2 regions of the Lentilactobacillus curieae genome follow, and region 2 is predicted to be linked to the other one. Evidence: riboswitches for the same ligand, from Rfam matches in the RefSeq annotation. Region 2 holds a riboswitch; the other holds the start of a gene.
What was found. Region 2 has a riboswitch for lysine ahead of lysA (diaminopimelate decarboxylase). Riboswitches for the same ligand answer to the same signal wherever they lie in the genome.

Region 1: linked by a shared signal. The riboswitch ahead of PL11_RS06395 (amino acid permease) and the one ahead of lysA (diaminopimelate decarboxylase) in region 2 are both predicted to bind lysine.

The regions. Positions count from the first base shown of each region.
Region 1 covers NZ_CP018906.1:1,339,629-1,344,266, reverse strand. The annotation lists gene PL11_RS06395 (amino acid permease) at 1-1,185, opposite strand, end outside; lysine riboswitch at 1,279-1,455, opposite strand; gene PL11_RS06390 (GNAT family N-acetyltransferase) at 1,518-2,027, opposite strand; gene PL11_RS06385 (phosphatase PAP2 family protein) at 2,072-2,758, opposite strand; gene PL11_RS06380 (DUF4097 family beta strand repeat-containing protein) at 3,009-3,941, opposite strand; gene PL11_RS06375 (DUF1700 domain-containing protein) at 3,941-4,564, opposite strand; gene PL11_RS06370 (PadR family transcriptional regulator) at 4,557-4,638, opposite strand, start outside.
Region 2 covers NZ_CP018906.1:1,116,439-1,121,076, reverse strand. The annotation lists gene lysA (diaminopimelate decarboxylase) at 1-997, opposite strand, end outside; lysine riboswitch at 1,104-1,285, opposite strand; gene PL11_RS05280 (aspartate kinase) at 1,495-2,847, shown strand; gene dapF (diaminopimelate epimerase) at 2,863-3,855, shown strand; gene PL11_RS05270 (hypothetical protein) at 3,947-4,159, opposite strand; gene PL11_RS05265 (hypothetical protein) at 4,161-4,638, opposite strand, start outside.

The sequences.
Region 1 (4,638 bases), 220 kb from region 2:
GACGAATGCCCGTCTGAAACGGTAATGAGAAATTGCGATTCCGAACCAAGCAATAAATCCAGTCAAACCAGATGCAGCAACTAACCACATGTAAATTTGTGGACCAGCAATACTTGAAACGAAAGTTAACAATGAAACAAACGTCGTAACCAACAAAGCGTTGTATGGAATTCCGTTTGAACCCGTCTTTCCTAATACCTTTGGTGCATACCCACTATTTGAAAGTGAGTAGAGCATTCTAGTAGATGCGTACATCCCTGAATTAGCTGATGAGATAACTGATGTCAAAATAACTGCGTTCATCACACTGGCTGCTGCTGCAAGACCAGCCCGTTGGAAAACCAAAGTAAATGGACTAATTGCAATATCAGAAGCGTCAGATCCAAGCAACGAATGACTAGTATATGGCAAGATTGCTGCGATTACAGCAATGGCCAGGATATAGAATAAAATAATTCTCCAGAAAACTTCATTAATTGCCTTTGGCACACTGTGTGAAGGGTCTTGCGACTCACCAGCAGTAATCCCGACAAGCTCGGTTCCTTGGAACGAGAACCCGGCAACCACGAACACGGAAATGATCGGTGAGATTCCACCAACAAACGGTGCATCCTTAACTGTGAAATTACGTAGGCCAATGAAGTGGCCTCCCATAATTCCAAAGATGGTAAGCAAACCAACCACCAAGAAGATGATAATGGTTACAACCTTGATCAATGACATCCAGAATTCAGTTTCACCGAACGTCTTAACTGACATTGCATTAATCAAGAAGATCAAGGCTAACGCTAACGCACTCCAAATCCATGATGGAATATTTGGCAACCAAAACTTCATAACCAACGCAACGGTACTTACATCAACAGCAACAGTTATTGCCCAATTAAACCAATAATTCCATCCCATCGCAAATCCTAGGGCTGGGTCAACGTACTTAGCTGAGTAAGCAGCAAATGATCCTGAAATCGGCATATTGGTTGCCATTTCACCCAGACTAGTCATCAAGAAGTAAACCATCATTCCCATCAGACCATATGCAACCAAAGCACCACCGGGCCCTGCGGTACTAATTGCAGAACCACTGGCAACAAACAACCCCGTTCCAATACACCCTCCTAAGGCAATCATTGAAACATGGCGGGACTTCAATCCCCGTTTAACCTGATCATTAGAATTATCACTCATAAAAACTCTCTCCCAATCCTTCAAAGCATCATAGAGTTAAAAGCACAAAAAAGACCTTCCACAAGAATATTGAAGAAGATCTTTAGGTTTCAATATCTTGATAGCACTCCGTAGCAAACACCACGACAGTCCTTAACTTATTAAGTTAAGACCCAACCACTAATTGGAAACGCAATTAGCAATTTCGGCGATTATCCCTTTCAATTCCAGTCATCACTTCTGTTCAAGTTCCTGAAAAATACTCTTAATAAACGCGCCTCTACTTCGAATATTATTTATTAAAATTTTATAACTGCTAGTTTACTCCAGAAAATGCTCTTTGACAAATCATGTTACTTTTTCTGTAATGATAGCTCATAAATCACCTTTTCTTTCAGAGCAAATGGATCAACCAAGGTGGCTAATTTTGTGAACCCCAGTCTATGAAGAAGTGCAGTTGACTTAACATTTTCTGAAAACACTTCAGCCTGAACGGTTTCAGTTTGTGTTTCACCAATTCTTTTAAACAATTCACCCAAGGTCTGGGTCATAATGCCACGAGACCACAATACTGGGTTCAAATAATAACTCAACTCCTTGCGGCTTTTATCAACATCACCAAACTCACCCACGACTTCATTCAATATTATCGCTCCTTGAACCTGTTCATCAACAACAATCGCGTAGGTATCAGACAGTTGCAATTCCCTGGTAAACGTAGGAACTGAGTATTCACTACTTACCAAATTCAAGCCAGTGCCTTTTGCTATCTGAGAATCGCTTCTCAACTCATTGATTCGCTCAAAATCCCTTACTTCCATTGGCCTGACTAAGGTTGTTCCCACCGTAAATTTATCGATCAATTAACTCACCACCCGATAAAAAAAGAGGCGTCACCGCCTCACTATTAAATCTTTGAATTTGAAATAAAACTAATTTGCTTAAGCCTTGGCGCATATCCGGCGTACAAGATTTCGGCTAATTGCAACCAAGTATAGGCAACAAAGCCTGCCCCAATTGTATCAGTTGGGAAATGTGCATTGAGATATACCCGTGAGAACATTACCAAAATCAAAGCAATTACGATAAGGCATCTAATAATCACCCGAACCGATGCTCGACTAATAATCGGTACCACGAAAATCCAGATAATTGCTAAAACAATGAAGATTCCCAAAACATGACCACTTGGAAAACTATAGCCATCGTCTGCAGCCATATGCAATGGTGGTCGGTCACGCTTAACTACATTTTTAATGATGAAACCGATGATATCGCCGACTCCAAGGGTAAAAATTGCAAATAACGCTGGAATCTTATATTTAAATCCCCAAAGAAAGAAGGCAATCACCAATATCCAGAAGATATCCAACTTAGGACTTGCTAAGAAAGAAATCATTGTGTAGAACTTCTCGGCGAATTGACTAACTGCCTTTCCTTGAATCGCTGAGGTAATTAGCGAATCTAGAAATTGCAGGTAATCAAAGTTGAATGATACAGAAACCGCCAGGAAAGTTGTGAGCAAAAAACTGACAATTAATTTAGCAAACCGATTGCGATCCGGCTCGATAAACATGTAATTTGAATCATACATTTCAAAAACAATCCTCTCTTATGTACTAACTTTGAGTATATCACAGTTAGTGCAACCTCCCCGTTTTCAAAATCGATTTATCATTCTTTTAATTAATTGGTCTGATGCCGACAAAATTTTTCCGGAATCTATAAAAATAAGAACTAAGGTGCAGACCACACCCTAGTTCTTATTAAATCCAATAATTTATGCCCTACTATCAAATTAGTATAAATTTTGTTCTATCTTTCTTAGATTAGTTTTGTTCCCGCTACTCTTTTACCGTTACATCACCATCTTCTGATGAAACATCAATCGTTGCTTTTGCATGATCTACCCGATGATTTCGCTTTGAGTTTCCAAAGACGGAAAGATTACCGTCACTTGTTTCAGCATGCACATCTGTCTTGTTCTTATCAATTCCAGTGATCAGTGTATCACCATCAAGTGTCTTCGTGGTCAACTTTTTAGCAAACCTCGAATGGTTGATAGTTAAATCACCATCGTCACTAGATACGTCGAGTTCTTTAAATGATGAGTGGTGGACATCTACATCCCCATCACTCGTAGTCACCTTGCTGATGTCTTTATCAAATTTTCCGTTGTCCACATAGATATCTCCATCAGATAGGTCGGCACGAACCATTGGTGCAGTTACATTTCTCAAAGTTAAGTTATCACCTGCATTAAATTTAAGCGGTTTATCAGTCGTGACTTTATTCAAAGTAAAATCAGCGCCACCGCTAAGTGATACCTTGCCAACCCTTAAATTATCTACGTTAACTGACTCAGAAGTTACCCCAGATATTTCTTTTAACTTTTGTTTATTAGGAATAGTGATCAGCACCCGATTGTCATGCTCACTAACCCCGTGATTAAAATCAAAGCCCACCGAGTATTTTTGATTGACATTATCTTTAATTGATAAAGTCTTGTTGGCAGAATCGTGGCTCAATTCAGTACTTGTACGGTATTTGACTTGTACCTGATCAACGTTACCTCGCTGAATCGTAATTGGGTCTTCAGACTGAATCTTAATCGAATCTATATCAGCATATCTCTTAGTCACAACTTTTGAATTATCGACCCGAAACCCGCCATCTTTCCAATAGATGTTTTTATTACCACCCTTGGCGTATCCCATTCCAAACAAGAAAGTTCCGACAATCACCATAGTGGCTCCAATAATTAAAGTTTTTTTCATTAGTGATTCCCCCGTTTCTCTGCGCGGTTTTTAGGAACAACTTTTTCATAGACCCACTTTGAAAGCACTGAAGTCCAATGTACTAGCAAGTCAATTAACCACTTTCCAATTGGAACTGCGACTACAAACAAGCCTAAAATTGCTAATCCCATTCCTAAGTAATAAATTCCGGTCCAAACTTCCGCCGACAAAACCGTGACTCCGGCAAAAATTGCTATTCCTGCAAGAATAATTAAACTACCTAAAATCATCACAAAAGCAAAGATAATTCCCAAAATTCCAATAATAACTCCAAATCCAGCAGCTACTAAGCCGATTGCGAGTGGGATAGTAACCGGTGTGGAGAGCAGCGCCAAGATAATTAACCAAATTGTTTTTGCATCAGACTTTGGTTTTTTCTTCCGACCGTTCGAATCTTTTGCCGCATCACTTTCCTTGATTGAGTAATCCGCTAAAATTTTTCTAGCTAATTGTTTGGGAGTTCCTAACTCCTTTACCGCATCATCATACTCAGTAAAGTTTCCATCCTGTAAATACTCACTGTAAAATTCAACTGCATCCTGACGTTCTTCAACCGACAACTGACCTAGATGTTCCGCCAATTCATCAATGAATTTATTCATGTTGATCACTTCCTCCTAATAATTGATCGACCTGTTCTTTAAAGATTTGCCATTCATCCTTAATTTCAGCAAAC
Region 2 (4,638 bases):
CCGGCCGGATATTGTCACCCATTCCCCCATCAACCGTTACATATGGCTCAATGCCCGGAACGTCCTTTCTTGATCCAACAGTGTACAAATTATATCCAGCAGGGCCAACGATTGAGCGTCCAGGTTCAATCCAAATGGCTGGGGTGGTAAGCATCCGTTCTGCTGACTCAGCCTTCACCGTCTTAACAATTGCATCAACAAATTGTTCTGGGGCAATTGGATCATCTGACTCGGTGTAGCGAATTCCAAAACCACCACCGACATTAAGCACTTTAGCTTCATAGCCATTTTTCGACTTCCATTCAGCTAAGGTATCAATCAACTTCTTAGCCGCCATTTCAAATCCATTAACCTCAAAGATTTGTGAGCCGATGTGAGCGTGAATTCCAAGCATGTTCATCGAATCGATGGTTAATACCTTTTCCAAAGCTTCAAAAGCCTGACCACTTTGAATATCAAAACCAAACTTGCTATCAACTTGACCAGTTTGGTCGTACTCATGGGTGTGAGCCGAAATTCCGGGGGTTACTCGCAACATTACGTTGATGGTTGCTTGTTTCTCATGAAGAATCGATTGTAATACCTCAATTTCGTGGAAGTTATCTAACATGATCACTCCAACGTGGTTATCGACTGCCATCTCTAATTCAGCTGCTGATTTATTATTACCGTGGAAGCTGACGCGTTCCATCGGGAAACCAGCTTTGATTGCCGTATATAGTTCGCCGCCAGACACAACATCAATGTGGCCGCCCTCTTCGTTAATCACTTGAAACATTGCAATTGACGCAAAAGCCTTGCTAGCATAGCTGACTTCATAGCTAACATGATTATCTTCAAAAACACTTTGGAAGTGATGAATTTGGTTACGAATGGCACTAACATCATAGGCAACTAATGGTGTGCCAAATTGCTTAGCTAAGTCTAAAGTATCGACCCCTCCAATTGCTACGTGTCCTTGTTCATTAATCTGATATGGTTGATTTTCTTCTGACATAATGGCCTCCAAGTGTATACAGCTTGTCGTTCGGGGCATAAAAAAAGATCCTTTTGTTTTACGCTAAAAACAAAAGGATCTAAGAAATTTATGCATTCTTTTATCGTTTGTCGATAGCGCCCCGCAGCCGACGTATCCGCTGCGACAGTCCGCAGTCTATTAAACTACGTCCCAGCTTACTGAGCCCTGCAAGGCTTAGTGCTTCGGCGACCGCCCCTTTCGTTAGTTTCTCAGCTAAAGCAGTAGCTCTACTAATTACTGTTGTTGGTCGCAACCTCTATACTTTTTAAATTATTAAAAGTTTATAATAAATCTCATGTTTAGTCAACTTCTAATTTTTATACAGACGCAATATTTTCTTTTTTTCTACTTAATGCGGCGAATAAGACCGTGTTTTAGACAAGTTGTGAGTTGATAATTAAATTAGAAATGCTAGAATTCTCCTTAACAATTTCAAATATTTGCAACGAATATGCACTAAAGGAGAATCTCACGTTATGAAAGTCGTCAAATTTGGGGGCAGCTCATTAGCTGATGCCGACCATTTCCGCAAAGTAATTGATATTATTTCCAGTGATTCAAGCCGTCAGGTGGTAGTTACGTCTGCTCCTGGAAAACGGTTTGATGGTGACATCAAAGTCACTGACTTATTGATCAAATTCGCTGAAACTGTCATTGCAAACCAACCATATGCTGAAATCCAGCAGCAAATCTTTGCTAGATATAGCGATATCGGTAAAGAATTCTCAGTTTCTAGTGAAGTTCTTGATAACATCAATCAAAAACTAGCCGCACTGCCAACTAAGCAATACCCAAACGATGAATACCTGATGGCTGCATTTAAAGCCCATGGCGAAAGATTAAACGCTGAGCTATTCGCTGCTTGCTTAACTGCACTTGGTCAGCCAGCCAAGTTTGTTGATCCAAGTGAAGCCGGAATCATCCTAACTGATAATCCCAACAACGCATCCGTCGATGAAGAAACATATACTAATTTAGCCAAAATTAAAATTGGCAATGAGAGATTAATTTTCCCAGGTTTCTTCGGTTTTACCAAAAATGGTGAAATCGCAACATTTGCACGCGGCGGCTCAGATATTACTGGCTCTATTTTAGCTAGAGGATTAAAAGCCGATCTCTACGAAAACTTTACTGATGTAGATGCAATCTACGCTGCTAATCCAAAAATCGTAAAGGATCCGTTACCAATCAACAAAATGACTTTCAGGGAAATGCGAGAGCTTTCCTATGCTGGATTTTCTGTATTCAATGACGAGGCCATCATCCCCGCTATTCAAGGGCAAGTTCCCATCAACGTTAAAAATACCAATAACCCTGAAGCAGACGGAACCTTAATCGTTCCCGAAGATGAACTAGAAATCAAGTCACCAGTTACTGGAATCACAGCTTCAAACAGATTCGCTGCATTGTATCTGCACAGGTATTTGCTTAACAAAGAAGTTGGATTTACTAGAAAAATTTTAGACATTCTCTACAAGTACGGTGTATCATACGAACACATGCCTTCAGGAATCGATGACCTGACAATAATCTTTGACAAAAGCCAACTCGATGGCCAAACTATAAAGAAAATGTGTGCTGACATTCAGGAAGCTGTTTCACCAGATGACATGGAATGGATCGACGATTACGCAATCATTATGGTGGTCGGTGAAGGAATGCGTGCCAGAATTGGGACGATCGAAAACATCATCAAACCACTGGCCGATAACCAAATCGCTGTTCACATGATCAACCAAGGTGCTTCAAGAATCTCAATCATGATTGGGGTTCAAGAGGCTGACGCCGACACATCAATCAAAGAAATATACAATCACTTTTTTAATTAATTCGGAGGATTTGCTATGACACAACTACAAAAAGTTCACGGCTCAATGAACACATTCTTTCTGTTAGACCAAACAGAGCTTGAGCAACCCTTAAGCCAAACTGAGTTAGTTACGTTTGCCAAACACATTACAGATGCCAGTGAAGGTTTACTTGATGGTGCTGACGGTTTACTTGTCGTAGACAAATCAAATCACGCTGACTGTATTGGTAGCATGCAAGTTATTAACACTGACGGAAGTATCGCTTCGATGTGCGGAAATGGTTTAAGAACGGTAAGCCGTCACCTAGCTGAAAAATTTGGCCAAGACGAATTCAAAGTTGAAACCCAAGATGCCGACCTTCATGTCAGCAGAGAAGCTAATTTTGCTGACGGTGTTCCAACCTTTAGCGTAGAAATTTCTCCAGTAACATTTAACAAAGAATCATTACCATTCAGTAATTTAAACACCGATACTTTGATTGACCAACCAGTACCTGAATTTGATGAGAATTTAACCTTCACAGCAATTGCCGTTCCTAACCCCCACCTGATCAGTTTTGTCTCAGAAGACGTTATGGAATCTGACTCGTTAGAACACGTTGGCAAGATGCTCAATTCAGAAAATCCATACTTCTATGATGGCGTGAACGTAAGTTACGCTAAAATCATCGGCCGTAACTCACTGTTTGTGAGAACCTTTGAACGCGGCGTTGGCTTTACAAATGCCTGTGGTACTGGAATGTCTGCAACTAGTCTTGCGTTCTGCCTCAATCATCCAGACGCCGCTTCATTTGAAGATGAAATTACAGTTTTCAATCCAGGTGGAATGGTAAAAACTCGGGTTCATGATCGAGATTCAGAGGGTTACTACATCGATTTGATTGGTAACGCAACAATTACCCATGACGTGGAAATTGATGAATCTGATCTTCACACAAATAACATTGAAAATGCTCAAATTTCAGAAACTGGCGAACAAGCAGCGTACGAAGCGTTCGTTGCTGGAATTAAGGATCCAGTTGATTAATAAATATAGTTAGTAATACCTTACAAGCAAAAAGAGTTACGACGTTAATCCGTCGCAACTCTTTTTTGATTTCCCCGTTAAATTCAGTTACTCATCCGAACTCCTCTTCAAAAACTTCTTTAATCAGTTGATTAGCCAACACCTTTGCAATCAGCTCAATTAGTTGATCTTGCATATAGGTGTTCGCATCAAAATCCACCTCATGCTGGTTAATACTGGTAATTTTCATCTGATCAGTCTTAATTTCAACATTGTACCTTGCGTAAACATCCACAATTGCCCGTAACTTCTGCTCAGTCATCATTTCATTGCCCCCCTAACTGCAATTTTAGTCGCCATTCATCTTGCCGAATCTGACTAGACTTTAACCGTAAATCTGAGAACGGTGTGATAACCAATAAGTAATCTTTAACGTCTTCATAATGTTGCTTATCTGAAAAATAATGATTCATTTTCCTTTGTGATAACTTGTTGATTTGTTTTTGCAAATCATCAACATAATTCTCAATGGTTAAGATTGCATTTTGTCTCACACTAGCAACAAAACCAACGTCTTCATCAGCATCAATCTCCAACGGTTCTTCAGTTTTAAACTGGTTAATTTCATCCGGTTCAGCCAGGATTATTTCATCAGCTCTAACTGCAGCTTCAAAATCTTTGGGAACATCATTTTTTAAGTATTCCGGAATTCTTCCAGAGTATTTGCAAATCAAGACGGCATTATGACTAATTCCTTGTCCATACCTAATATGAATCACAAAATTCTTTTTTCCTATGTAATTT